Regions from separate parts of the Mesorhizobium sp. WSM4832 genome, predicted to be linked through region 3. Evidence: riboswitches for the same ligand, from Rfam matches in the RefSeq annotation. Region 3 holds a riboswitch; each other region holds the start of a gene.
What was found. A riboswitch is a leader RNA that binds a small molecule or an ion and turns the genes downstream of it on or off. The one in region 3 is predicted to bind cobalamin.
Positions count from the first base shown of each region.

Region 1: linked by a shared signal. The riboswitch ahead of metE (5-methyltetrahydropteroyltriglutamate--homocysteine S-methyltransferase) and the one ahead of AC0L2L_RS08235 (DUF1636 family protein) in region 3 are both predicted to bind cobalamin.
Region 2: linked by a shared signal. The riboswitch ahead of AC0L2L_RS20480 (CbtB domain-containing protein) and the one ahead of AC0L2L_RS08235 (DUF1636 family protein) in region 3 are both predicted to bind cobalamin.
Region 4: linked by a shared signal. The riboswitch ahead of bluB (5,6-dimethylbenzimidazole synthase) and the one ahead of AC0L2L_RS08235 (DUF1636 family protein) in region 3 are both predicted to bind cobalamin.

Region 1 is NZ_JBVVQH010000035.1:26,902-34,014, forward strand. Features, by position in the region: gene AC0L2L_RS32220 (prolyl oligopeptidase family serine peptidase) at 1-1,060, shown strand, start outside; partial or broken gene AC0L2L_RS32225 (cytochrome P450) at 1,940-2,143, shown strand; cobalamin riboswitch at 2,433-2,632, shown strand; gene metE (5-methyltetrahydropteroyltriglutamate--homocysteine S-methyltransferase) at 2,746-5,076, shown strand; gene AC0L2L_RS32235 (DUF982 domain-containing protein) at 5,786-6,034, opposite strand; gene AC0L2L_RS32240 (DUF982 domain-containing protein) at 6,306-6,608, opposite strand; gene AC0L2L_RS32245 (Ros/MucR family transcriptional regulator) at 6,851-7,113, shown strand, end outside.
Region 2 is NZ_JBVVQH010000014.1:142,783-149,895, forward strand. Features, by position in the region: gene AC0L2L_RS20455 (DUF1259 domain-containing protein) at 1-69, opposite strand, end outside; gene AC0L2L_RS20460 (VOC family protein) at 428-832, opposite strand; gene AC0L2L_RS20465 (TetR/AcrR family transcriptional regulator) at 934-1,566, shown strand; gene AC0L2L_RS20470 (hypothetical protein) at 1,618-2,121, opposite strand; gene AC0L2L_RS20475 (CbtA family protein) at 2,281-3,021, opposite strand; gene AC0L2L_RS20480 (CbtB domain-containing protein) at 3,126-3,335, opposite strand; adenosylcobalamin (AdoCbl) riboswitch at 3,336-3,479, opposite strand; gene AC0L2L_RS20485 (histidine phosphatase family protein) at 3,563-4,132, shown strand; gene AC0L2L_RS20490 (PilZ domain-containing protein) at 4,296-4,568, shown strand; gene AC0L2L_RS20495 (methyltransferase family protein) at 4,572-5,039, opposite strand; gene AC0L2L_RS20500 (ArsR/SmtB family transcription factor) at 5,480-5,830, shown strand; gene AC0L2L_RS20505 (aquaporin) at 5,860-6,552, shown strand; gene arsC (arsenate reductase (glutaredoxin)) at 6,549-7,007, shown strand.
Region 3 is NZ_JBVVQH010000004.1:251,996-259,108, reverse strand. Features, by position in the region: gene cobN (cobaltochelatase subunit CobN) at 1-2,561, opposite strand, end outside; gene cobW (cobalamin biosynthesis protein CobW) at 2,579-3,631, opposite strand; gene AC0L2L_RS08235 (DUF1636 family protein) at 3,634-4,059, opposite strand; cobalamin riboswitch at 4,101-4,305, opposite strand; gene AC0L2L_RS08230 (winged helix-turn-helix domain-containing protein) at 4,333-5,532, opposite strand; gene AC0L2L_RS08225 (NADH-quinone oxidoreductase subunit A) at 5,867-6,232, shown strand; gene AC0L2L_RS08220 (NuoB/complex I 20 kDa subunit family protein) at 6,223-6,804, shown strand; gene AC0L2L_RS08215 (NADH-quinone oxidoreductase subunit C) at 6,809-7,113, shown strand, end outside.
Region 4 is NZ_JBVVQH010000007.1:237,197-244,309, reverse strand. Features, by position in the region: gene AC0L2L_RS12860 (MFS transporter) at 1-1,046, opposite strand, end outside; gene AC0L2L_RS12855 (TetR/AcrR family transcriptional regulator) at 1,167-1,760, shown strand; gene AC0L2L_RS12850 (hypothetical protein) at 1,993-2,976, shown strand; gene bluB (5,6-dimethylbenzimidazole synthase) at 2,992-3,723, opposite strand; cobalamin riboswitch at 3,766-3,944, opposite strand; gene AC0L2L_RS12840 (histone deacetylase family protein) at 4,059-4,985, shown strand; gene AC0L2L_RS12835 (exodeoxyribonuclease VII small subunit) at 4,989-5,240, shown strand; gene AC0L2L_RS12830 (DUF2277 domain-containing protein) at 5,285-5,551, shown strand; gene AC0L2L_RS12825 (pirin family protein) at 5,560-6,480, shown strand; gene dxs (1-deoxy-D-xylulose-5-phosphate synthase) at 6,609-7,113, shown strand, end outside.

The DNA.
Region 1 (7,113 bases), on a different contig from region 3:
GCAGGAATGGACACGCCGAGCCCTGGACACAGTGCCCGCGCAAGGGGCCGTTGGGCTCTGGTCACTCGATGCGGCAGTTCACGAGACCAATGGAGAGGTCGTCGTTTCGGCTCAGGACCCGATCACGCCGCGGCAGCTTTTCCTATTCGATCTCAATGCCGCGCCGCCGATCGGTGCTCCAGTGATCCTGAAGCGCAACCCGGAGACTTTCGACGCATCCGGACTGGTGGTCACGCGCCACGAGGCAGTCTCGATCGATCAGGAGATGATCCCCTATACGCAGGTTGGTCCGGCGAACGGGAACGGAGATGCCCCGGTTCACCTTTCCGCCTATGGCGGGTTCGGCATATCGCTCCTGCCCTGCTACTACTCCTCGCTCGGCAAGCTGTGGCTCGAGCGCGGCGGCACGTGTGTGGTGGCGAACATCCGCGGCGGCGGCGAGTTCGGCACCTGCTGGCACGATGCCGGGCGCAGGGAGGGCAAGCGTCTCGCCCATGACGATTTCGCCGCCGTTGCCGCCGATCTCGTGCGAAGGGGCATCACGCTGCCGAGGCGGATTGCCGCCGAGGGCGGCTCAAATGGCGGCCTGCTGATCGCCAACATGCTTACCCGCTATCCTGAGCACTTCGGCGCGCTGTTCTGCATGGTTCCACTTATCGACATGCGCCGCTACACCAAACTCCTGGCGGGCGCGAGCTGGATCGACGAATATGGCGATCCCGACAAGGCTGACGATTGGGCTTTCCTGAAGGAAATCTCGGCCTATCACACTGCCACGCCGGGACAGCCCTATCCGCCTATTCTGCTCGCCACCATGAGACGCGACGACCGCGTCCACCCGGGCCATGCGCGTAAGATGGCCGCCAAACTGCAAGCTCTTGGCTATCCCGCTTACTTCTACGAGGCCAGCGCCGGCGGGCACAGCTACGGCAAGGACAATCGCGAGCAAGCCGCACTCATCAGTCTTGGCACCAATTTCCTTCGCAGCGCGATCGGGTGGCATGCCGATGGCTTCAATAAAGGACCGGGCGCTCGACAAGGGCGAACTTCGGATGACTGAGTACAGGTCGAGGACTGCGACAAAGGTGCAAATCATGCGAGTACAGTTTGCACAAATGCGCGCTAGCGCTTTGTCGATCTCAATCAATCGACGGGGCTATTCACACCACAGTGTAAAATTCTGAAGAGCAAGGAAAAATATCATGGCAACAAAGCGGATGAATGTGGCGCGGGGAGTAGCAGCGGCCGTCGTCCTGATGCTGCTGGCACAGCAGGCAATCGCGATTCCAAAAGCCCCCTGCGCGTCTTACCCTCCCCCTCCACCTCCCCCTTATTGCTCGCGCCCGTCTACGACACCGATCTGCGAGCCAAGCTCTGGGCAGTTCCGCCTGAGCGCCTCGGGGGCATATTCGGGCTACGTTAATACCGTGCCTATCCCGCTTACTTCTATGGGATCAGCGCAGGCGGGCACAGCTACGGCAAGGACAATCCCGAGCTCGCCACATTCATCGCCTTGGGCGACGATTTCCTTGCCAGCGCGATCGGCTGGCACGCCGATAGCGTTCATTAACGACCCACAGCTCGACAAGGCGAACTTCGAAGAAGCGAGTCCGGGTCTTTAATCCGTGAGAGTGCTGCAAACAATGCGCGCAATATTTGCGAAGAATGCGCCAGTTCTCTGAGAGAGCTATCAGCACAGCAGAACTATTCACAGCGAAGTCTAACGATGAAGGAAACAACATTATCGCAACAAACCAATGAACGTATCGCGGGGAGTCACAGCGGGCGTCGTCCTGTTGCTGGTAGGCAGCAAGCCGTTGCGGTAGACCTTCCGGAACGACCCGCGGGAGGGTGCCTCGATTGAATCCGCCGTGGCAGATCCGCCTGCGGGCGTGCGGGCGATCACTAAAGATCGGGCTACGTCAACGCGTGCCCGGCAGGTTCACCGGGGTGGCTGGTCGCGCGCGCGGGTGGCGAGCACGACCGGTTACGCACGATCGTGGGGCCTTCAAGAACCGCAGGGTGAAGCTGCTCGCGCAGCAGTGTCGAGGCGATCGCTGCGCAGTTGGTCGAGACGCTGGCGGCCCAGCCCCAGCCCGCCGACCTTCGGCGCCACCTCTCCTTCCCGCTTCCGCTCATCGTCTTCGGGGGCCGGTGAGCGAATGCGCGAGCACGCTGAGCGAGCCGAGCGGGAACACGCTATTGGAATTCCCGGCGGACCGTGACGACCTGGCCCGACTTGACACTTTGAGCCCGGGGACCTCGATCTGATCCGGCGTCGCCGATGGGGATAAGGACCTCTCCGAGCCTGCGCCGATGAGAAACCGCATCGTATGCGGCTTTGGGCGAAAGAGACCGATCAGCGCATGGGCGTAATTCGCATAATCACATAAACATCTCGTTATATGTATTGACAGGGAGCGAAGCTGCTGTGATTGTGCGCGTGTCATGGTTCTCCGCGCGGCACTGCCGTAGCGGAGCTAAGAGGGAAGCCGGTGGGATGCCGGCGCTGCCCCCGCAACTGTTAGCGGCGAGCCAAGCCCATTGATGTCACTGAGGCGAACGGCCTCGGGAAGACGGGCAGAGGCTTTGACCCGCGAGCCAGGAGACCTGCCACGACGAACAACGTCCACGGGCGGGGTGTCTGGTGGTCGCGCTAGCTCGGCTTTGTGCCGCCTACTCGCGCGTTCCTTGTCCCCGCCCCAACCATCGGGGTATGGCATGACTGTCTCTCAACGAATTCCTGTGGCAACGCTCGGCGTGCCTCGCATCGGTCGACGGCGGGAACTGAAATTCGCGCTTGAAAGCTACTGGTCCGGAAAATCTCCCGCTGCCGACCTGCTCGCGACGGCGAAGACGCTACGCGCCGTTAGCTGGAGGGAGCAGCACGATCGCAGCGTGTCGAAAATCCCGTCCAACGATTTCTCGCTTTATGACCATGTGCTCGACACAGTCGCCATGGTTGGCGCGGTGCCGGCACGATACGCCTGGACTGACGGCGAGGTCCCACTCGATATCTATTTCGCCATGGCGCGCGGCAATCAAGGTCGGGAGGTGGATTGTGGACATGCCGGTGACGAGCATGTGGCCAATGGGCATGGCCTTGCCGCGATGGAAATGACCAAATGGTTCGACACCAACTATCACTACATTGTGCCGGAACTCACGGACGATCAGAGCTTTGCCCTCTCGTCGGCGAAACCGGTCGTTCATTTCCTCGAGGCCAAGGCGCTCGGCATCCATACTCGCCCGGTCCTGCTTGGACCGGTTACCTTTCTCAAGTTGGCGAAGTCACCTGAGGAAGGTTTCAACCCTATCGCGCTCCTGCCACGGCTGCTGCCCGTCTATGAGGAGCTCCTGCAGAGGCTGACGCTCGCGGGAGCCGATTGGGTGCAGATCGATGAGCCGGCGCTCGTGCTCGATCTGATTCCCAACGAACGGGATGCGCTCCAATTAGCCTACTCCCGGCTGTCGAAAGCAGCACCCGAGTTGAAGATCATGGTCGCTACCTATTTCGGATCGCTGGGAGACAATCTCGAGACCGCAATTTCTCTGCCCGTGGCGGGACTGCACGTCGATCTCGTGCGCGCTCCAGAGCAGTTGGAGACGGTCGGCCGCCTCGCGCAGAAAGAACTTGTGCTCTCGCTCGGACTGATCGACGGCCGCAATGTCTGGCGAGCGAACCTGCCTGCCATATTTGACCGCATCAAGCCGATCGTCGCCGGCTGGCCGCTGGAGCGCGTGGAGATCGCCCCGTCCTGCTCGATGCTGCATGTGCCGATCGACCTGGACATGGAAACGGCCCTCGATGCCGATGTGAAGTCGTGGCTGGCCTTCGCGGCGCAAAAGACCGGCGAGCTGGTCGTGCTCGCCCGTGCCCTGGCCGAAGGCCAGGACGCGGTCGCCGCCGAACTGGAGGCATCAGCTGAGGCTGCTGCCGTTCGCTCGACATCCGCGAAGGTGCATGATCCGCTCGTCGAAGGCCGGGTCGCCAGCATCAAGGTCGGCATGACGCGCCGCAAGAGCGCATTCGCCGTGCGCTCCAAGCTTCAGGCCGACACATTTGGCTTGCCTTCCTTCCCCACCACGACCATCGGCTCCTTCCCGCAAACAGCCGAGGTTCGCAAGGCGCGGGCAGCTCATGCCAAAGGCGAGCTGAGTTACGTCGACTACGAGGCGTTCCTGCAGAAAGAGATAAAAGCCGCCATTCGATGGCAAGAAGAGATCGGACTCGATGTGCTGGTCCACGGCGAATTCGAGCGCAACGATATGGTGCAGTATTTCGCCGAGCAGCTCTGCGGCTTCGCCTTCACACAACACGGATGGGTGCAGAGCTATGGCTCACGCTTTGTGCGACCCCCGATCATCATTGGCGATGTGTCGCGACGAAATCCGATGACACTACACTGGTGGCGATATGCCCAGTCGCTGACGCTAAAGCCGGTGAAGGGCATGCTTACCGGCCCGGTGACGATCCTCAACTGGTCCTTCGTCCGAGACGACCTTCCGCGCTCAGCCGTCTGCCGCCAGGTCGCGCTTGCCATTCGCGATGAAGTGAGCGACCTCGAAAAGGCCGGCGCCAGGATGATCCAGATCGACGAAGCCGCACTGCGCGAGGGCTTGCCGCTTCGTGAGGCCGACTGGGAGACCTATCTCGACTGGGCCGTCGAATGTTTCAGGCTGGCTTCAACGGCCGTCGGCGATGCGACCCAGATCCACACCCATATGTGCTACTCCGAGTTCGGTGACATCGTGGACGCGATTGCCGCAATGGATGCCGACGTGATCTCCATTGAAACCTCGCGCTCGCAGATGGAACTGCTCGATACGCTTCGAACCTTCAAGTATCCGAACGACATCGGTCCTGGCGTCTATGACATTCACTCGCCGCGGGTCCCGGAGGTGGGCGAGATTTCCAACCTCATTATGCTTGCGCGCGATCGATTGTTGGATGGCCAACTATGGGTGAATCCCGACTGCGGTCTCAAAACGCGCAGATGGGAGGAGGTCCGCCCTGCCCTGGTGAACATGGTGGCTGCGGCACGCGCAATTCGCGAAAAAGCGCAGACGGCGTAGGGCTCGGTGTCACTCGCGTGAGATGAGCGGCGACGCCACACCCGGGCAATGTAGGTGGGTCTATCCGGCGCACCCAAAGAAATCGGGCTGCGGCTGACGAAGCGCCTCGGCACCTTGGTATGGCCGAGGCCCTTGTTATGGTGCGGCGAAGTCAGCTGTTCCAGAGGCCGGCGTCGGCTGTGATCGAAGGAGGCCGGCCTCAAATGAGCCGGCCAGAAACGAGACGGCTCACCGCCAGCCAGTTTCGGATTATTCCGGATTTGTATAGTCCAGGTAGCATTATCATCTCCCCGATCTTGATCGCCGAAACGCAGCTCCCGACCGTCGGGAGAAGCATCGGCGATCACGCGGCGCCGGTCCGCCGAGCGCGTTCCGGAAAACCGGATGCAAGGCTAAACTGAGGGACGCTTCAAACGGCACTTCTGGAGACTACTGGGCGGAATCGACGCCCATCTGCATCAGGCCAACTCCCGCTCAATGGCTCCGTCTGCCTCTGTCTCCATCATGATCGCCGCGAGGCGAAGCCGAGCGGCCCAAGCTGGCTGGCGGACGCCTTGTGTTTTGACGGTGAATATCTGGCGCGCGACCAGGAACGCCATCGCGGAAAGTGCGAGGTTGGCTTGCTCCTAGCGGATGCCGGCAGCGACGTTCGGACCGCGCCCAACAGCGATGCGCAGATGGCCGAAATTGATGAGCAGCATCCTAAATCTCAATCGCTGCGCAGAATGCGCGCTTCGAGCGCGGCCGCGACGAAAGCTCGTCGAGCAGCTGGTGGATGGGTCTTACCGCGTAACACCTGTAGACAGGTGTCCATCGCTATTCTGCGCTTATCGGTCTCATGATGCAGATCCCGCAGCAAGATAGCCGCCGCGTCGTTGACGTCGAACACGACACACTCCGAGCTGCGGCGGCTGACCTGAACAACGACTGGCCTCTCAAATCTGATCAACCCGGTCATCCCCCTCCTCCACAGCCACTACGCGGCAAACAGCCCGGGTCGCCTTTCTTCACTCAGCTGAACGCGTCCGCTGCACCCGTGCCGCCGAGCCTGCCCATTGCCGGGCAAGCGATCGCCATGAGAGGCGTCTGGCCATGGTCAGCTTGCGTGCGATCTGCGGTTTTGCAGTGGGTGTGAGGAGCTGCTTCTCATTCGCGTGCTCTAGCCGTGAAACCTGGACAATAGTGCACTGTTTGACGCGCCTTGCCAGTCTCAAACATGCGGTCGAGGTCTACACCTGCACTTTTCCACTGCCCGATCTGCAGGCGGCGATCCACTGCATCGCGGAGGTTGGATCTTCCAATATCGCGACCCGCTTCGCAAAGCCGAAAAAGGCATTGCGCGCCGTGCTTACCGGCTTGCGCCCATCATACGCATCGTAGCATGCCCTCAGGGCGGCTTCGTGGATCATGTCTCTGCGATCTTCTGGCCATTGGTTGAGAAAATCGATCGCATCCGCAAGGCCGGCAATCTCTTGGATAATGTGCGTTGCGCGCTTCACGAAAAGCGGGCTGCTGAAAGCTTCAGCGTTCATTCGTTTCTCCAATCTTCCAAATAGCCAATTTGCGTGAAGAGGCTCCGCATCGACGCGGCGACCATGGCACAACGTGTTGTCAGGGCGATGACGGTTCAGGAGGAAGATCGGCGACTGCGGCGCGGCGGATAGCGATCCGCCAACACATCATGCAATGGCTTGGTTGCCATCAAACGCGGTCGTCACTATTAAGCTATGAAATGATTCTTACCCGGCTATTCTAAGCCCGCAGGAGCGTTTTCATGACCGAAGAAACTGAGAGCAAGGCTGACGACCTCATCGAGCTCACCGCGCAAGTGGTCTCAGCCTATGTTTCGAATAATCCGGTTCCCGTCGGTGAACTGCCTGGGCTGATCGGCCAGATCCACCTCGCTTTGAAAGGCACTGCTGGTGCCGCACCAGAAAAGCCGGAACCTCTCAACCCTGCCGTACCGATCAGAAAATCGGTTACACCCGATTACATCGTCAGCCTGGAGGACGGCAAGAAATTCAAGTCGCTCAAGCG
Region 2 (7,113 bases), on a different contig from region 3:
GGCAAGGGAAGGCTGGACAAATCCAAGGGAGGCTGCAAACGCGAGGCCGGCTATGATTTTTCCATGCATGATCTGCTCCTGTGTTCAGCCCAGGTGCCCAAATGGAAAACGTCTGCCGCTCCGAAATACCAACGCGCTCGCAGAATTGTGATGCATGCCTGGTGGGTTTGGCCGTCGGCTTTGTCGCGTCAGCCCCTCCGCCGTGGCTATACGGATACGCGGCGCGCCGAAGATCGACCATGCGGCGGCGATGAGCGCCGCTATCGCGGCAAGCAGCAGGGCGAGGCTCGGCAGGTGCAGGCTGGGCGGACACCGGGATGTCAAGGCTGGTCGAGGACGACGGCGGCATTGCCCGGACATGAGAGCGACGGGGCGGGTGCCCGTCGCTTCCGTGGTGTGATTCCGGCATCGGGGATGCCCAGACGGTCTATTGCATGGCTGCGGGATTCATCCACAGGAACTCCCAGACATTGCCATCCGGATCTTCGATGTGGCGGTTGAACATGAAACCGAGATCCTGCACCGGATTGGGATCGGCGCGGCCGCCTGCCGCAACGCCTTTCTCGATTACCGCGTTGACCGCTTCTTTGCTATCGACGGTCAGCGCGATCAGCATCTGGCTCTCGCGCTTCGCGTCGCCGATCGGCCGGGCCGTGAACTGGCTGTAGTGCTGGTGCGTCAGCAACATGACTCCGATCGATTCGGAGAACATGATCGAGCTGGCCTGATCATTCGAGAATTGCGGGTTGAGCGTGCCCCCGACCGCGAGATAAAACTTGGTCGCTGCTTGCAGATTGCTCACCGGCAGATTGAGGAAGAGCATTTGAGTCATCGGTTTGAATCCTCCAGTTCGTTGACCGGTACTAGTCAGTCTAGTACTCTGGACAGCTATCACGCGGGAACGGTACCGTCTAGTACTGATCGAGAGGCGCTATGAAAATTGATGTTGAGACCAGATCGGCTCGCAAGGATCGGGAAATCATCGAGGCGGCGACGGCCGCGTTCATCGCCAAGGGTTATGATGGGACCAGCATGGAGGAGATCGCCACCAGGGCATGCGCTTCCAAGCAGACGGTCTACAAGCATTTCACGGACAAGGAGACGCTTTTCAGCGAAGTCGTGGAGTCCACCGCGTCTCAGGCCAACGACGTTGTCGAGTCCGTGACGGCGCTGCTTTCCGAGGCGAAATTCCTGGAAGGCGGCCTGCAGCAGCTTGCCCGGCGATTGACCACGACGCTGATGAACGACGAGTTGCTGAAGCTGCGGCGTCTGATTATCGCCAACGCCGATCGGATGCCGCAGCTTGGCCGCAGTTGGTACGATAAAGGTTTTGAGCGCATGCTTGCCTCGGTGGCGGCGTGCTTTCAAAAGCTCACCAGCCGAGGCCTGTTGCAGACCGATGATCCCCGTTTGGCGGCCAGCCATTTGTTTGGAATGCTGCTTTGGATCCCGATGAACGAAGCCATGTTCACCGGAAGCAACCCGCGCTCGAAAGCCGACCTTGAGCGGCACGCCGATGCCTCGGTCGAAGCGTTCCTTGCCGCCTATGGTGTGCGCTCGAAGTAGGCGCGCTGCTTGGCGCTCTGCGGAGCACAACGAGCCGCGCTACGTCGCCTGTTATCTTAAGGAGATCAGTCGGCCTGAGTCAGTCAAGCCGCGTGCGCGTCTCGCGCCGAAGATCGACCATGCGGCGGCGATGAGCGCCGCTATCGTTGCAAGCAGCACGGCGAGGCTCGGCAGGTGGAAAAACATGTCCCGCCATCTGGGCTCGACGACCGCGCCGGTGCTGAAACTCTCGCCGCTGAACTGGCACAGGATCCAGGACGCGCCGCTGCGCACCATGTCTGCATCGATGTCGGAGATCAGGGCCTTCGCGTCACGCGCAGCCGAGGGCATCGTCGCCATATGGGTGAGCAGCGCCTTGGCGGCGGCCAGATAGGCATGGCTGCATTCGTTGAACGGGCTCTCTTCGTCGCCAAGGCTCCCCGGCATCAGGCCCCACAGGCAGTAGGTGAATTGCAGGTTGCCGTGATTGTAGAGCCGCCTGAACGTCGGGTCGGTCACGGTCTGGCGCTGGGCCAGGTCCAGGATATCGCCGCGGTAGCGTGCAATGACAGCCATCTGGCCATGCGTGAGACTGGGGATCTGGACGCCGGGGGGAGGCGGGGCGGAGGATCCGCTATGCGCTTGCGCCGGTGCCGCCAGTAAGACCGGCAGTGCAGCCGCCAAAAGGAAGCTAGCCGCCAGGGCGAGGAACCGTGGCAGCCAACGCATCGGAGTTCAAGCGTAGCGGCGTGCCGGGCCGCGCTGATCGCGCACCGCGACCACGCGCTCGACAACCGCGCCGAAGCCCAGTCCGACAACGGTCCACAGCACGAGTTGGATGCCGAGCGAAGCGACGCGGAACTGCCACAGCACACTCGCCGAGAAGTTTTCCGGCACTTCGTTGATGTCGGGAAGTGCTGCTTTCACCAGCGCGAAGACCACGAGGAAGGCGAGCCCTGCTGCGATCGAGGCGTTCCAGGCGCCGAGCCTATTCCACAGCCGCTGCGCCAAACCCACTGCCGCCACCATCGCCGCGATCGAGATCACGATCATGATGAAGAACAGCTCGGTGCGGTAGCCGATCGTTTCAGGATTGCCGACCGCCGGCGGGTTCGCCGGATATTTGAGGCTGGGAACCACGATCACGGCAAGGAAGCCTAGCAGCGCCAGCAGCGCCGAGGTGCCGCGTGGGCCGAGCGAGCCCAAGCGGCCGTAAGCGTAAGCGAAGACCAGCGAGAACAGCCCGCCGAGCGCGGCGCCATAGACCAGCACGCCGGTTGCCAGGCCAATGCCGGCCTGCACGGCGCGGCTGACCATCTCGGGCTCCGGCGCCTCGCCGGCCGCCTGGGCCTGCTGTTCCTCGTAGGCGATTGCCTTGTCGACCTGCGGCTCGCCATAGACGCGGGCGAAGGCGAATGCCAGAATCCCCGCAACCAGCCCGACAAGCATGCCGCGCAGCAAAAGTTTTCCGACCATGTCAGAATCCCTTCAAGCAATCCCAGGAAAACAGCGTAGCGGTTTTCCGTCCGGAATTGCGTTAGACCAGAATCGAAAGCGAGTTCAACTTTCGCTGAACCGCCTTAGTGGCAGGGAAAGCCGAGCAGGTGGCGGCCGTCATGCACGAATTCGTGCACATACATGCCGCGGATCAGCGACGTCGCGCCTTCTTCCGCACCGATGAAATAGATCGCCAGCATCAGCAGCAGCCCACCGAAGATGGCCCAGGGCAGAAGCTCGCGAACCGGAATCGGCACCGGACCGTAGGTGGTGGCGAAGGTGGTGTCGGACATTTTGACCTCCCGTGGGATACTGCGTCCCGTTGATCGAACAATGCTGCGGGATAAGGCCTGACTTTCGGCTGGTGCCGATCACAGTGGCGCGACCGTGCCGGACTCGCACCGGCTTCCAATCCCGTATCGCGCTAAAACACTTGTCAGCACTTCGTTCGCCTGTCAACGAATTGTAATGGCCGGCACGGCTTCGTGGGGCTTAATTTCACTGTGCCACGGAGTTTTTCATGCTCGCCCGCCTGACGATGATCGCAAGCAGGGCGACGCTGGCCGCGCGCAAGGGCCGGTTTCCGGGCGACGAGGCGCTGGAGCCGCGGGCCCTCGGCCGCGCCGCCTCGCTGGCCGCTTCGCTGCGCCGCGCCGACCGCGTCTGGACAAGTCCGGCGCTTGCCGCGCGCCAGACGGCCGAGGCGCTTGGCCTTGACGCGACGGTCGAGCCGCTGCTTGCCGAGCAGGATTTCGCGCGTTGGGCCGGCAAGAGCTTCGAGGAGGTGCAGGCCGAGGACCCGGAAGGCATGGCGGCCTGGCTTTCCGATCCGGACGCGGCACCCCATGGCGGCGAATCGCTTGCCGCCGTCGCCCGGCGCGGCGCCGCGCTGGTGGACCGCCTGGCCGGCGAGAGCGGCCACACCATCGCGGTGACGCATGCCGTGCCGATCCGTGCCGCCATGGTGCATGTGCTGGGCGCGCCGCTGTCCTCGGTCTGGAAGGTCGACATCGAGCCGCTGTCGATCACCGAGTTCCGTAGCGACGGCCGCCGCTGGGTGCTGCATGCGAGCGGCGTCGTCGCTGGCTGAACACTCAAGCGTGACAGATCCGTCGGATGACCTGCCAAGCTTCGGCACGGTCCGCCGGGGATATCAGGCTCGTCGTTTCAGAGACCGCTAACGGAACGGAAACGCCTTGTTGCTACGATGCTCTTCCGTGGCGAGGAGAACCCCGCCCGAGGAGCCGCCGGATATGGCCGATTATCCCGAAACCGAGCGCCGTCTTCATGCGCGTGAATTCGTGCTCAAGGACGCCACGATCATTGCCGGTGGCGTCAGGATCGGCTGCTCGGTCAGGAATCAGCACCACCATGGCGCGGAATTGCGCGTCGCTGCCGATGTGGACATCCCGGAGCGCTTCCTGCTCGAGGTTCCAGCCGACGATACGACTTATCGTGCCTTGGTGCGGTGGCGGCGCAACGACCGCATCGGCGTGGCGCTCTACAGCAATGAGCTGAAGGACTGACGCTCAGAGATAGCGTCGCACGCTCGCTTTGTAGGCCCTGTAGGGTTCGCCGAACTTACGCTCCAGATAGGCTTCCTCGCGCAGCACCACGCCATAATGCAGGACGGGGAAGCTCACGATGACGGCCACGACGGCCCACCAGCTGTCGAAGAGGAGCCCGATCCCGAGCAGCAGCCCCATCAGGCCGACATAGAGCGGATTGCGGGTGAAGCCGAACGGGCCGCCGGTGATGATCGCGGTGGCTGGCAGCGTCGGGTTCACATTGGTGCCGCCGCGCAACATCACGGAGCGTCCCCAGGCAATGATCGCAATCGCAAGTGCCGCCAGCGCTATGCCCAGCACGATGGTGAGTGGCCGGCCTCCGATCCTAAGCGGCCAGATGTAGCGTAGCGCCAGCATTATGATCAGCACCACGAGAAAGAGCAGCGGCGGGAACACCGCGACGCCCGGATTGTCAGCTTTGTCGTCCATTTCGCCGGCCTCGACCAAGCGCCGCCGACGGTATTATGCACGGACGCGCTCGGTGCAGCAATTCGTGAGTTGATCCAGCCTGAAACGGTGTGCAACCGCGCGCCTATTTGGAACGCAACCGCGGCGCGCGTTCAGTGCCGTTGATCAACAGGGATTTCGTGCATGAGCAGGGCAGCCGTCTGGGTGGCCCTGATCGCCATCGCTCTGGTGGGCCACTACCTGTTGCGGGCCAATGGCATGATCCGGTTCTGAGACAGCGGCGGCGCGCGGCGCCGTTCACTGGGTCAGCAGCGGCTCGCTCCGCGGCACGGCTGGCCAGCGCGCCCAGCAGGTTGCCGATGGTCAGGTCGGAGGGGTTCCATCGGCACGACATTTTTCCGATTGTCGGAAGGGGGCATGTCGGCTATTCCTCATTTCAACATTTCAAGGATTGTTGAAACGTGGACGAACGTCAGGCCCTGATCGCCTTTGGCGCGCTGTCGCAGGACACACGCCTGCGCCTGCTGCGCCTGCTGGTCGTTGCCGGACAGGAAGGCATTGCCGCCGGCTCGCTCGCCGAACAAGTCGAAGTCTCGCCCTCCAATGTCAGCTTCCATCTCAAGGAACTGGAGCGCGCCGGCCTCATAACTGCGAGGCGTGATGCCCGCTCGATCGTCTACAGCGCCGAATACGACGCGCTGTCCGGGCTGATCCGGTTCCTGATGGAGGATTGCTGCTCGGGCCGTCCGGAAATCTGCGCGCCGGCGCTTGCCGCGCCTTGCTGCCAGCCGGGCGAGAGGACCCGGCAATGACCGTCAAGTCCGCTGCCCAAGGTCAACCGATGAACACCTTCGATCTGCCGCGCCGCGTCGCCGCCGAAGCCCTTGGCACCGACCTGCTGGTGGCAACGGTGGTCGGCTCCGGCATCATGGCCGAGACGCTGACGCATGACACGGCGCTGGCGCTGCTCGGCAACACGCTCGCGACCGGCGCCATGCTGGTGGTGTTGATCACCATCCTCGGGCCGGTCTCCGGCGCGCATTTCAATCCGGCCGTCTCGCTCGTCTTGTGTTTGAATCGATCGCTGCAGGCCCGCGATCTGCCGGCCTATCTCGCCGCGCAATTCATCGGCGGCATCGCCGGCACCATCGGCGCGCATCTCATGTTCGGCCTGCCGGTTCTGGAAGTCGCAACGAAGCTGCGCGCCGGACCGGCGCAATGGTTCTCGGAGATTGTCGCGACATTCGGCCTTGTCGCTGTCATTCTCGCCGGCCTGCGCTTCGAGCGGCGGGCCGTGCCGTGGCTGGTCGGACTCTACATTACCGCCGCCTATTGGTTCACGGCGTCCACGTCCTTCGCCAATCCAGCCGTCGCGCTGGCGCGTTCGCTGACCGACACTTTTTCCGGCATCAGGCCGCTCGATCTGCCCGGCTTCATCATAGCCGAGCTGCTCGGCGCCTTGATCGCGCTTGCGTTGATGGGCTGGCTGCTGCGGCCCGCGATCATCCAGCAACCTTTGAAAGCAGAGCCATGACGGTCACGATCTACCACAACCCCGATTGCGGCACTTCCCGCAACACGCTCGCCATGATCCGCGCCAGCGGCGAAGATCCCGTCGTGATCGAGTATCTGAAGACGCCGCCAAGCCGCGAACGGCTGCTCGAACTGATCGGCGCGATGGGCATCGCCCCGCGCGCGCTGCTGCGCGAGAAGGGAACGCCTTACGCCGAGCTCGGCCTCGCCGACCCGAAATGGAGCGATGACGAGCTGATCGACTTCATGCTCGCCCATCCGATCCTCATCAACCGGCCGATCGTCGAAACACCGAAGGGCACGAGGCTCTGCCGACCATCGGAAGCGGTGCTGCCGCTTCTGGACAATCCGGTGCGCGAATTCGTCAAGGAGGATGGCGAGAAGGTTGCCTACATACGGACAGATTTGAGTGGGGCGTCTGCGCCGCCTACTTGTCCGCCGCCAGCGTCTCGTTGAGCATGCCCTTCCTGGCCCCCAGGCCAGCGCCTGGCTGCACATTGTCCCAGCTATCGACATCACCAGGGAAAATGCCGCCGCGGCTTTCCACCTCATCGCCATGCCT
Region 3 (7,113 bases):
TCGATGACCAGCGAGCGCGGCCAGTCGCCGTGGCTCTGCATGTAGCTGCGCACCACTTCTTCCGCTGCCGCCTGGCCGAGCTCATAGGCGGTCGGCGTCGGCATGGTGCGCGGGTCGGAGGTGAAGAGGTTGCGGCCGGTGGGCAGCACGTCGGAGCGGCCGCGCGCCGGCGCACCGGCCGGTCCGGCCTTGATGTGGCGGCCGTCGAGCGCGGCGAGGAGGGCCGCCTTTTCGGCCGCTGCGCTTTGGCGGCGCAGCGGATCGGCTTCGTCTTCCGGCGCACGGCCATAGACATGAAGCCCGTCCTTCACGGCGAAATCCTTGAGGTCGCAAAGCCAGGCGTCGATGCGGCGCAGCGCTTCGTCCGGAGCATCGGCGCCGGCAACGCCGGCTTCGGCCGCCAGGCCGGACTTCAGCGCGGTGTCGACAATGAGCCTGGCCAGCCGATCGCGGCGGCGGCGGTCTAGGCCGTCGGCCTGAGCGTATTCGTCGACCAGCCTTTCCAGCCTCTGCTGGGCCTCGTCGAGGCCGGCGCCGGTCAGCGGCGGCGGCAGATGGCCGAGCGTGACGGCCGAAATGCGGCGCTTGGCCTGCGCCGCCTCGCCCGGATTGGAGACGATGAACGGATAGATGACCGGCAACGAGCCGGTGACGATCTCCGGAAAGCAGGCGTCGCAAAGCGCCACCGTCTTGCCAGGCAGCCATTCGAGCGTGCCGTGCGCGCCGACATGGACGATGGCGTGAATGGCGAGCGATTTCTGGAGCCAAAGGCCGAAGGCGATCAACTCGTGGCGCGGGGGGAGGGTCGGGTCGTGATAATCGGCGCGGCGGTCGGCGGAGCGGCCGCGGTCGGGAGCGAGCGCCACGGTGATATTGCCGAAGGTCGCAGCGCGGAAGGGGAAAGTTGCGGTGGTCGTTTGTGAAGGTTGGCGCAAACCTGTCTCTTCTGCCTTCCCCCATGCGGCTTCTACCGCGGCGGTAGCCTCTACCGGCAGGTCTTTGGAGAAGTCGAGATAGTTCTCCAGTCCCATCCCGCAGCCGCTGCGCTCCAGCACATCCAGTAACGCGCGCGGCGATTGCGGAATCCCGTCAACCGCATAGCCCTGTTCCTTCAGGTCCTGCAACATGGCGAGCACGCTCGACGGCACATCAAGCCCGACAGCGTAGCCGGTCCGTCCGGGCGCGCTCGGATAATCCGGTATCAGGATTGCCAGCTTGCGCTTGGCCCGTGCCGTCCGCTGCAAGCGGATAAACGCCGCGATACGCCGGGCAACTTGCGCAACCCGGTCTGCTTCCGGCCGGTTGGCGAAGGCGCGGAAGGCCAGCGCCGGATCGGTCTCGACCTCGCCCTTGAAGGAGATCGCACCGGCAAGGATACGGCCGTCGAGCTCGGGCAGGACGACATGCATGGCGAGATCGGCGGGCGCCAGGCCACGCTTGTTCTTTTCCCAAACCTCGCGCCTTGTCGTGGCGACAATCACCTGGAAGACCGGCACGCCGGCGCGGTCGAACACGGTCTCGGCGCCGGGTTCCGCTCCGGAGGCGAAGGCCGTGGCGGTGATGATGGCGGATGGGTTCAGTGAGGCGAGGGCGTTTTCGACGAAGGCCAGGGATGCTGGGTCCTTGAGGCTGGAGACGAAGATCGGGACCGGTGCCAAGCCTTCCGAGCGCAGCGCCTCCACCAGTGCGTCTATGGGCGCCACGTCGGCAGCAAGCAGCATCGAGCGGTAGAAGAGGATGGGGATGACCGGGGTGAGGTTGCCAGCGTCGCGTTCGGTCGCCCCCCTCTCTGTCCTGCCGGACATCTCCCCCTCAAGGGGGGAGATTGCTCTGTCGTTGACGGTTTCGCCAATCGCGGATGTTGCAGATGGCTCTTTTCCTGCAGATGAAGAAAAAGCGCCAGGCCCGGTGCCGGCCGATCTCCCCCCTTGCGGGGGAGATGTCCGGCAGGACAGAGGGGGGGGCGAAGGATCGCCAACGCTCGATAGGACTGGTTTTTCCACGACGCCCAACCCCGGCTCATAAAACCCGGCTTTCGGCACACCGACCGGCGCGGCCACGGCCGCATCCGACCCCGCCAGCCTCGCCAATCTTTGCACCAGCGCGCTCATATTGGCCGGGCCGCCTTCGCGGAAATAGCCGAGCAAGGCGTCCAACTCGGCGCGCGGCAGCGTCGAAGCTTCAATCAGGCGGTGGTCCTCGTCATGGCTTTCGCCGGGCAACAGCGCGAGCTCGATGCCGCGCTCGCGCGCCACCGCCGCCAGCTGGTCGCAGCCATAGCGCCACCAGTCATAACCACCGAGGATGCGGACCAGGATGACCCTGGCGTGGCGGGCGACGCTGTCGATCCACAGGTCGACCGACATCGGATGGCGGAGATCACGCAGTGCTGCGAGCCGCATCGAGGGCAGTCGTCCGGCGTCGGCTTTCCAGGCGGCGGCCAGTCCGGCGAGGTCGCTGTCGGTGAAGGACAGCGCCACGATATCCGCAGGCGTCTGCCTGAGATCGATCGGCTCGGCGAGATCGTCGAGCGAAGCGGATGTCGTGGTGAGGATATGCATCGTTGTTCGTGTTGGCCTCAGCCTGCAAGGATACGTTCGATCGCGGGGCGGTTCAGCCCCTTGAGGCCGATGACGACGAGCCGCGAGCGGCGGTCGTCCTCAGCCGCCCAGGCGCGGTCGTAATAGTGGTTGACGCGGGGGCCGACGGCCTGCAGCAGAAGCCGCATCGGCTTGCCGCCGACTTCGACGAAACCTTTGACGCGCAACACGTTTTCCTGCTCGGCCGCGGTGGCGACGCGCTTTGCCAGTTCGTCCGGGTTCGAGATCGACGGGATGTCGATGACGAAGGAATCGAAATCGTCATGCTCGTGGTCGAGCTCGTTGTCATGGTGGGTCTTGCGGTTCTCGATGTCGTCCTCGACGGCGAGCCCGAGGCCGAGCAGCACGGATGGATCGACCTTTCCCTGGGTGGTCGGCACGACCTTGACCGCGCGCGCCACATGCTTACCGATGACGGCGTTGGCGCGAGCCGAGCCCGCCGCGTCCATCAGGTCGCTCTTCGACAGGATGATCAGGTCGGCGCAGGCGATCTGGTCCTCGAACACCTCCTCGACCGGATCGTCATGGTCGAGCGAGCCGTCCGCGGCGCGCTGGGCCTGCAGCGCATCCATGTCGGAGGCGACGCGGCCGTCGGCCAGCGCCGGGCCGTCGACCACGGCGATGACACCGTCGACCGTGACGCGGCTCTTCACCGTCGGCCACTGGAAGGCCTGGACGAGCGGCTTCGGCAGGGCCAGACCCGAGGTCTCGATCAGGATGTGGTCGACCCTCGGCGTGCGCGACAGGATCTGGTCGAGCGCCGGTACGAAGTCGTCGGCGACCGTGCAGCAGATGCAGCCATTGGCAAGCTCGACGATGTTTTCCTCCGGGCAGGCGTCGACGCCGCAGCTTTTCAGGATCTCGCCGTCGATGCCGACGTCGCCGAACTCGTTGACGATGATGGCTAGCCGCTTGCCCTTGGCGTTTTCGAGCAGGTTACGGATCAGCGTCGTCTTGCCGGCGCCGAGGAAGCCGGTGACGACGGTACAGGGAACACGGGAGAGGTTGGCGGACGAATCTGGCGCGGTCATGGTCAGTCCTTCAGCAGGTCGAGGGGAGGGATACGGGCAACGAGGCCGCGCTTGAGGGATTCAGGCCGGCCGCGCCACGGGATGAGGCCATCGGTCGAGGTGGCGAAGAGTTTTGCGCCGGCGACGAGGTCTGGGCCGCTGGTCGCCTCCAGATCGCCGAAGACATAGCTCCAGCAGCCGTCGCGCAGAAGCGCCGCGCTCAGGCGGCGCTTGCAATTGCCGAGGCATTCTACCGTGCGGATGCGGATGTTTTCGCCCGAGGCGGCGCGGCGCGTGCCTTCGGCCAGCAGGGCACCGGCGCGCGGGTGCGCGTCCGAGCCGGTCTCGTCGCGGCATGACGAGCAGACGATGACGGTCACGCCGGCCAGCGGGTCGGGCTCGGTTGAAATATCCGCATTGTTTGCCGGAAAACTGCCGTTGCTGTCCAAAACCAGGGCTCCTTGCCCGGAAAACCCGCCGGGCATTCGGATACTTTAAGTCTCAGACGGCAGGTCTCCTGGCTCGCGAGTCGTCGCCTTGAATGCCGCCTTCCCGGGAACATCCCAGTGGTTTTCGGCCGAGGCTCGTCGCTTACAGTTGCGGGGACAGCCGCGGATTTGGGCATTCTTGCCCGCACCGCATTCCCTCTTGGCTCCTCCCTTTGCCGGGAGAAGACCGTCTGCTGCGGATTTAGGCTTACGGCTGGGTGCCTGTCAACGCGGCTACGACATCTCGATGTCGGCCAGCGCTGGACCAAGGTCGCCGGCCGGCGTGACTTCGATCGCCTCCAGGCCGAGCCATGCCTGCATCTGCTTCAACTCGTCGAAGAGCTGGGCGGCTGTCTCAGGCGGCGCGCCGCCCTCGGCATAGGCGGCATGGACGCGCAGCACGCTCGCCGGCCGATCGGCCCTGAGATCGACGCGCGCGACGATCCGGTCGCCGAGCAGGAACGGCAGCACATAGTAGCCATACTGGCGCTTTGCGGCCGGCGTGTAGATCTCTATGCGATAGCGGAAGTCGAAGAGTTTCTCCGTTCGGGTGCGTTCGAAGACGACCGGATCGAAGGGCGCGAGCAGGGCGCGTGCCTCGATACGGCGCGGGATGCGCGCGTCCTTGTGGAGATAGGCGGTCTTGTCCCAACCTTCGACGCGCACCGGCAGCAATTCGCCCGTTTCGACCAATTCCTCGATGCGGTCCTTCGTATCGCCGGGCGCCAAGCGGAAATAGTCGCGCAGGTCGCCATAAGTCGCGATGCCATGGGCGCGGGCGGAAATGCGCAGCAATTCGCGATGCGCGTCCTCGACCGATGGCACGGGCAGATCGAGCACCGCCTGCGGCAAAACGCGCTCGGGCAGGTCGTAATAGCGTTCGAAGCCGCGCCGGTGGGCGGTGGTGATGCGGCCGGCCCAAAACAGCCATTCAAAGGCGTGCTTGGCCTCGCTCCAGCCCCACCAGCCGCCATTGCCCTTATGGCCTTCGATATCGGAGGCGGCGATCGGCCCGCGTTCGGCGACCTGCGCATAGATCTCGTCGATCATCTCCTTGCGTTCACGACCCCATTTCGCGAGACCGAGATACATCTCGTCGCCCTGCTCGGCGCGCTGCATGCGCCAGCGCATCAGGGGATAGGTCCCGACGGGCAGGAAAGACGCCTCATGCGCCCAATATTCAAAGACGGTGCGCTTGCGCGTGACCGCGGCGTTATCGAGCAGCGCAAGCGGGTAGGGGCCGAGGCGCGAATAGAGCGGCATATAATGAGCGCGCACCACGGCGCTTACGGAGTCGATCTGCAATAGACCGGTTCGCGAAAGCACGCGCGCAAGGTGGCGGCGATCCGGAACTCCACCGGGCCGGGGGTCGTTAAACCCCTGGGCGCCGAGCGCGATGCGCCTGGCCATGGCGAGCGAGATTTTCTCCTTCATCAAGGTGCCTTTGCCCCGATCATTTGTTGGCTTTTCAGCCGGTGATTCCGGCGATGCTAGCAGGCAAATGGCGGGAGATGTGTCAGGAGAGAAAAGTGGAGTAAAAAATGAAGGGAATCAAACAGGAGCGGATGAGACCAGTTTCTTCCGATATGGCGTCCAAGGCCGGATTTTGAACAAGGTTTGACTTGCGTCACCGAAACCGCTGCGCTAACCCTCGCCGCGTTGCAGCATAGGCCCCCTAAAACGGTTCAGCGGTTAAACTGTCACGCTTCCGCATTAGAGTTCGTTGCTGTAATCAAAGTGAACTGCCCCGCCGAAGGAAAGTCGCCGCATGAGCGCACTCCTGAGTTCCTATCTGCCCATCGTCCTGTTCATCGCCGTGGCGATGGTCGTTGGTCTGGCGCTTATCGTCGCCCCCTTCCTGGTGGCCTACCGCAATCCCGACCCGGAAAAGCTTTCCGCTTACGAATGCGGGTTCAACTCGTTCGACGACGCCCGCATGAAATTCGACATCCGCTTCTATCTGGTGTCGATCCTGTTCATCATCTTCGATCTCGAGGTCGCCTTCCTGTTTCCATGGGCGGTGTCCTTCTCCAAGCTCGGCATGCTTGGCTTCTGGTCAATGATGGTGTTCCTGGCGGTGCTGACCATCGGCTTTGCCTATGAATGGAAAAAAGGAGCGCTGGAATGGGATTGAACGATAGTTCAGGCACCCTCGTCGCGCCGAAGCCCAAGGGCATCATCGACCCCAACACCGGCAGGCCGGTGGGGCAGGACGATCCCTTCTTCCTTGAAATCAACAATGAACTGGCCGACAAGGGTTTCCTTGTCACCTCGACCGAAGCGCTCATCACCTGGGCGCGCAGCGGCTCGCTGATGTTCATGACCTTCGGCCTTGCCTGCTGCGCGGTCGAGATGATCCACACCTCGATGCCGCGTTACGACTCGGAGCGTTTCGGCGTCGCGCCGCGCGCGTCCCCGCGCCAGTCCGACATCATGATCGTGGCCGGCACGCTGACCAACAAGATGGCGCCGGCGCTGCGCAAGGTCTACGACCAGATGCCCGAGCCGCGCTACGTCATCTCGATGGGCTCGTGCGCCAATGGCGGCGGCTACTACCACTATTCCTATTCGGTGGTGCGCGGCTGCGACCGCGTCGTGCCGGTCGACATCTATGTGCCCGGCTGCCCGCCGAGCGCCGAAGCGCTGCTCTACGGCATTCTCCTTCTGCAGAAGAAGATCCGCCGCACCGGCACGATCGAACGGTGAGCCGATGACCCAGGCGTTGAACGAACTCTCCACCTATCTCGGCGAGAAGCTCTCCGGCCGCATCGGCGAAGCCGTGCTTGCCTATGGCGAGCTGACAGTGTCCGTCGATCCGGGCAATCTGATCGAGGTGGCGACCTTCCTGCGCGATGATCCGCGCTGCCAGTTCATCTCGATCATCGACGTTTGCGGCGCCGACTATCCGTCGCGGGCCAGGCGCTTCGACGTCGTCTATCACCTTCTGTCGCCGAAGCAGAATGTCCGCATTCGTCTCAAGGTCCAGGCCGACGAGGAGACGCTGGTGCCGTCGCT
Region 4 (7,113 bases), on a different contig from region 3:
GCCATGCCGATGCCGATGCCGGTCGTCACCCAGGTGACGCCTTCGGTCAGCATTGCCGGCGGCACGTGGCGTTCGATCAGGCCGAAGGCGGTGATGAAGGTCGGCGAGATCGCGACGCCGCTGACGAAGACGGCAAGCGCCAGCGTCGGCACGGTGTCGGCGAAGAGCAGCGGCAGCGTGCTGATCGCAAGGACGGTGACCGCGAGCGCCAATTGCCGCTGCAGCGGCGCCTTCAGGCTGAGCGCGCCGACGATGATGCCGAGCACGAAGGATCCAAGCGCATAGACGCCGATGACGAGGCTCGCCGCTTGCGGTTGGCCGAGCTCCTTGGTGATGGCGACGGTGGTGACTTCCGTGGTGGCGAAGGTCGCGCCGACGAAGATCAGCGCGAAGGTGATGATCTGGACCGGCCGCAGGCGGATCGCAGAACTGGCCGCGCCATGCCCCGCCGGGCGGACGGGCGGCTCGGACGTGCGCTGGAGCAGGAATGCCGCCGAGCCGAGCGCAAGCAGCAATGTGCTGACGACCATGCCGGCTTCGGGAAACAGCGCCGCGCTCAAGCCCACCGACAGCGAGGCGCCGGCGATATAGACCAGTTCGTCAGCGGCCGATTCGAAGGCGAAGGCGGTGTTGAGCTCGGGACGATCGCGAAAGATCTCGGTCCAGCGCGCCCTGACCAGAGCCGGGATGCTGGGCATGGCGGCGGCAAGCAGCGCCGACCCGAACAAGGTCCAGACTGGCCAGTGCTGGTTGGCCGCCACGGTCAATGTCGCGAAGGAAAGCACCGAGACAAGCGTCATCGGCGCGGCCACCGCTGTCTGGCCGCGCCGGTCCACCAGCCGCGACACTTGCGGCGACAGGAAAGCGTTGACCAGCGCATAGGTCGCGGAAACCGCGCCGGCCAGCCAGTATTCGCCATGCGTCTGCGACAGCATCGCCACGATGCCGATCGGCGCCATGGCGATCGGCAACCGCGCGATGAAGGCAGCGGCGGCAAAGCCTTTCGTGCCGGGAGCCCGAAAGATGTCCGAATATGGGTTTCGCATGATCCTGCTCCTCGACAAGGGAAGGCGCTGCGATTACATACGCAGCGTATGAGTGTCAGATAGTTCATACGTTGCGTATGTCAATTGGCATACGATGCGTATGTTAATAGGTCCAGAGCCATGCACAGACCGCGCAAGGAGATGATCGCTGAGACACGCGCCAAGCTGATCGCGGCCGGCCGCCACGCCTTCGGCACGATCGGCTATGCCGAGGCCTCGATGGACGATTTCACCGCTTCGGCCGGCCTGACGCGCGGCGCGCTCTACCATCATTTCGGCGACAAGAAAGGGCTGCTGCAGGCGGTGATCGCCGAAATCGACGGCGAGATGGCCGTGCGTGTCAACGAGGTGGCTTCGAAAGCACCGACCCGCTGGCGGCACTTCGTCGACGAATGCACCACCTATATCGAGATGGCGCTGGAGCCGGAGATCCAGCGCATCATGTTCCGCGACGGCCCGGCCGTGCTCGGCGATCCGGCGCAGTGGCCGAACGCCAACGCCTGCACCGCGTCAATGACGGATCATCTGACCAGGCTGCAGGAGGAAGGCGTCGTCGTTCCCGATTTCGATCCCGAGACCGCCGCGCGGCTTATCAACGGCGCCAGCAGCCAGGCCGCGCAGCGCATCGCCAATTCGAAAGATCCCGAAGCGACGTCGAAGAAGGCGATCGCGGCGTTCAAGCAACTGCTCGAAGGCTTGCGAAAGAAGCTTTGAGGGCACGCTTGGGTAACCAAGCCACCGCGTTGTGCACCGGTTTCGGGCCAGCGCAACCCTGCCGCGATTGACAATCAATGGGGCGAGCGCATCCTTCTGCGCCACCTACTATAGCACCGCGCGTTCTTTGAACGCGCAAAGGACGCTGTAAAAACTTGATTCAGCGCATGATCCTTCTCCGAAAATCGATTCCGATTTTCGGGGTCATGCGCGAGGGTTGGAGAGTCGGGGCATGTGGGACTTCAGCATCGCCAGGTCGGTGTCCATCATGATGCGGACATGGCCGTTCATCGTCTTTCGCATGATCGTCTATTTCGGCATCACGATCGCCTACATCATGGCGACCGGCACGGGCGCCAGCGTCGGCTACGGCGTCGGCCACATCTCGACCGATCCTGACGGCCCGACGTCATTTGCGCTCTGGGGCGGCGTGGTCGGCTTCGGCGTCGTCTCGATCGCCGTCTACTGGATCCGCGAATACATCCTCTACGTGCTCAAGGCCGGCCATATCGCCGTCATGGTGCATTTGATCGACGGCCGTGACGTTCCCGACGGCCAGGGCCAGATCGCCTACGCGAAGGAAGTGGTGACCCAGCGTTTCGCCGAGGCCAACATCCTTTTCGTCGTCGACCAGTTGGTCAAGGGCGCCATCCGCGCCATCACCGGCCTGATCGGCGGCATCGCCGCCTTCCTGCCCATTCCGGGCCTGAGCGGGCTGGTCAGCTTCATCAACACCGTCATCCGCCTGTCGCTGACCTATGTCGACGAGATCATCCTCGGTTACAACATCCGCATCAATTCGAGCTCGCCTTTCGAGACGGCGCGGCAAGGCGTCGTGCTTTACGCGCAGAACGGCAAGCACATGGTCAAGAATGCCGTCTGGCTGGCGGTGATCATGTGGGGCGTGTCCTTCGTCATCTTCCTGTTGATGCTGGCGCCTGCCGCCGCGATCCTTTGGGTCATGCCGGGTCAGCTTGCCGGCTGGGCTTTCGTGCTGGCAATCGTCTTTGCCTGGGCCTTCAAGGCAGCCTTCATCGAGCCTTTTGCGATCGCCTCCCTGATGCAGGTCTATTTCGAAGCCATCGAGGGCCAGGTCCCCAACCCCGAATGGGACGGCCGGCTGGCCGAGGCATCCTCGAAGTTCAGGGAACTGCGCGACAAGGCGCTGGGCTCCGTCGGTGGCGGCTCGCGCTGGGATACGCCCCGGGCCGCTTGATCAGCGGCCGGCCGATCAGGGCTTTGGCGGACAGCCAAGCCTTGCTATCGCCGATTTGAGCGGCGCTTCGCCGGCGCCGCGAAACGTCTCGCTCATCACCAGTTCCGGCAGCGGCAGGCGCTTGCCCCAGCCATGCGCTTCGAGGTCCGGCCTCGGCGCGAAGGCCGAAACGCGGCCGACGCAGAGATAGGCGATCGGCGTGACATGTTCTGGAATTGACAGAAGCTGCTTGAGCGCTTCGGTTTCGATGATGCTGACCCAGCCGACGCCGACGCCTTCGGCTCGCGCCGCCAGCCAGAAATTCTGCACGGCGCAGACGGTGCTGTAGAGGTCCATTTCCGGATTGTGCCAGCGCCCCAGCGGCGAGTCCTTTGATCGCTGCCGGTCGCAGGTGATGCACAGATTGAGAGCAGCTTCGCAGATGCCTTCGAGCTTGAGCTTGCGGTAGAGCGCCTGCCGCTCCGCCTCGATCGCCGGCAGTTCCTGCTCGCGCGCGGCGAGGAACAGGTCGCGCACCTGCCGCCGCCTTGCTGCATCGCGAATGACGATGAAGTTCCACGGCTGCATATAGCCGACCGACGGCGCATGGTGGGCGGCGGTGAGCAAGCGCGCCAGCACACCGTCATCGAGATCGTCCGGGATAAAATGGCTGCGCACGTCGCGCCTGGTGAACATCGCCCGGTAGACGGCGTCGCGCGCAAATTGGTCAAAGTCATCGCCGCTTGCGGCGATCGCTGCTGCCGTCATCGCTTTTCCCCTTGCGACAAGCAGTCACCCGCCTGACCAAGCGGATGACCATGTCTGCCAGGCCGGTCTTCTGGCTCGGGATCGTCCCGCATCCGGCGCCTTCCCGTCATCGACAGTGGCTTTGCCGGCGCGGTCCCCCTCACAGCGTTGGGCACGCCACGGAGTTCAACCGTGTTCCCGATTCTCCCGCGTCGCGGGCACCAGGCAGCGAGGCGACCTTACCGCGAAGCTTGGGCAGCGCCAATGGCGCGGGCGACATGGCAAGGCGCAATTTTCCCCAGCCATTCGGCTTCCAAACATGGTCATCCACGTCGCGGGTGCCTAGATTAGGCGCCATGGCCACCCGTCTCTACACGCACCCGATCTTCCTGGAACACATCACGCCGCCCGGCCACCCCGAGCGGCCCGATCGCCTGCGCGCCATCGAACGCGTGCTGGACGACGAGGCTTTTTCGGCGCTCGACCGCGTCAAGGCGCCGGAAGGTGACGAGGCGACTATCCTTTACGCGCATCCCGAGGACTTCGTCGAACGCGTGCGAGCGGCGATCCCTCAGAGCGGCATCGCCTCGATCGATGCTGACACCAGCGCCAGCCCGAAGAGCTGGCAGGCCGCGGTGACGGCGATCGGCGGCGCCAATGCGGCGGTAGACGACGTCTTCGAGGGCCGCGCCGCCAATGCCTTCGTCGCCGCCCGCCCGCCCGGCCACCATGCCGAAAAGGCGACGGCAATGGGTTTTTGCCTGTTCAATACGGCGGCCATCGCCGCCCGCTATGCGCAGAAGAAGCATCAGGCCGAACGCGTCGCCATCGTCGACTGGGACGTCCACCACGGCAACGGCACGCAGGACATTTTCTGGGACGATCCGTCGGTGCTCTACTGCTCGACGCACCAGATGCCGCTTTACCCGGGCACCGGGGCGAAGAGCGAAACCGGCGCCGGCAACATCGTCAACGCCCCGCTCGCGCCGCAGACCGGCAGCGATCTGTTCCGCGACGCCTTCCTGTCGCGCGTGCTGCCGTCCATCGATGCGTTCGCGCCGGACCTGATCATCATTTCCGCCGGCTTCGACGCGCACCACCGCGACCCGCTCGCCGAGATCAACCTGACCGAGGATGATTTCGACTGGGCGACCGGCCAGCTGATGGAGCGCGCCGGCCGCCACAGCCGCAATAGGCTCGTCAGCCTGCTGGAAGGCGGCTACGATCTGCAGGGACTGGCATTTTCGGTCGCCGCCCATGTCGGGCGGCTGATGAAGGGATAAAGCATGGCTGTCGAAGGCAATGAGGACGTCAAGGCGATGAGCTTCGAACAGGCGCTCGACGCGCTGGAGAAGATCGTCGACGATCTGGAGCGCGGCGACGTCCCGCTCGACCAGTCAATCAAGATCTATGAGCGCGGCGAAGCGCTCAAGGCCCATTGCGACCGGCTGCTGAAGGCGGCCGAGGACAAGGTCGAGAAGATCAGGCTGTCGCGCGACGGCAAGCCGGTTGGAACGGAACCGCTCGACGCGGAATAGTTGACAAAGGGTGGGGCAGAGAAAGCAGGTAAGGAGTTCAAGCCATGTGCCGCAACATCAAGACCTTGGCCAATTTCGAACCGCCGGCGACCAATGACGAAGTGCATGACGCCGCGCTTCAGTTCGTCCGTAAGCTGAGCGGCTCGACCAAGCCGTCCAAACGCAACGAGCATGCCTTCCACCATGCTGTCGAGGCGATTGCCGCCGCGGCGCGCGAGTTGCTGGATTCGCTTGAAACGACACAGGAACCACGCAATCGCGAGGAAGTGGCGGCCAAGGCGAAAGCCAGGTCGGCGCTGCGCTTCGCCTAAGGGACAACATGAGCTTCTTTCCAGGAAACGATCCCGAACCCGGTGACGCCTTCGCCTGCGATCAGATCGAGTTGATGGTCATCCCCAACGCCAAGGATATCGGCGGTTTCGAGGTACGCCGCGCCCTGCCGACGGCGAAACGCCGTCTGGTCGGGCCGTTCATCTTCTTCGACCGCATGGGCCCTGCCATCCTGCGCGCCGGCCACGCGCTCGACGTGCGCCCGCATCCGCATATCGGGCTGTCCACCGTCACCTATCTGTTCGACGGCAGGATCAGGCATCGCGACTCGCTCGGCACCGAAATGGTGATCGCGCCGGGCGACGTGAATTTGATGACCGCCGGCCGCGGCATCGTTCACTCCGAGCGCACGCCGGAAGAGTTGCGCGGCGCGCCGATGTCGGTCTCCGGCCTGCAGACCTGGCTCGCGCTGCCGGACGGCAAGGAAGAAGTCGCCCCGGTGTTCGCCAACACGTCGGTGGCCCGCTTGCCCGAGATCGATGCCGACGGCGTTAGCGGCCGCGTCGTCATCGGCGAGTTTTCGGGGCTGCGCTCGCCGGTCGCGACCGCCTCGGACACGCTTTACGCCGACCTGCGCCTGGCATCGGGTGCCAGCCTGAAAATCCCGGCCGATGCCGAGGAGCGCGCCATCTACACGCTGGACGGCGACGTCTCGATCGCCGGCGATGTTTTCCCGGCCGAGCGGCTTCTGGTGTTCAAGCCGGGCGAGGAAATCGTCGTTTCCTCCGAGCGCGGCGCGCATTTCATGCTGTTCGGCGGCGCCTCGCTGGGCTCCAAGCGCTACATCTGGTGGAATTTCGTCGCGTCCTCGAAAGAACGTATCGAGCAGGCCAAGCAGGAATGGAAGACAGGCCGCTTCGATATCGTTCCTGGCGATGAGGAAGAGTTCATCCCGCTGCCCGAAGGTTAAGGTGGGCGAAGGCTGCGCGTCACTGACGCGCATTTACATTCGCCTGCCGGCGGCCTATTCCCGCGCATGATTATGGCGCAATTCGCTGGTAGCGCCGTGTTCGATCGATTGAGGCAGGACGCGCCCGAGTGAAGCCAGACACGCCGCTGCTCGACAAGGTCCGCATTCCGGCGGATTTGCGGACGCTTGACGAGGGCGCGCTGCCGCAGCTTGCCGCGGAGCTGCGCGCCGAACTGATCGACGCCGTGTCGCAGACTGGCGGCCACCTCGGCGCCGGCCTCGGCGTGGTCGAATTGACCGTTGCGTTGCACTACGTCTTCAACACGCCGCAGGACCGGCTGATCTGGGATGTCGGCCACCAGGCCTACCCGCACAAGATCCTGACCGGCCGCCGCGACCGCATCCGCACGCTGCGCCAGGAAGGCGGTCTCTCCGGTTTCACGCGGCGGGCCGAGAGCGAATACGACCCGTTCGGCGCCGCGCACTCCTCGACCTCGATTTCGGCCGGCCTCGGCATGGCCATGGCGCGCGACCTGTCGGGCAGCCGCAACAATGTCATTTCCGTCATCGGCGATGGCTCGATGTCGGCCGGCATGGCCTTCGAGGCGCTGAACAATGCCGGCGCGCTCGATG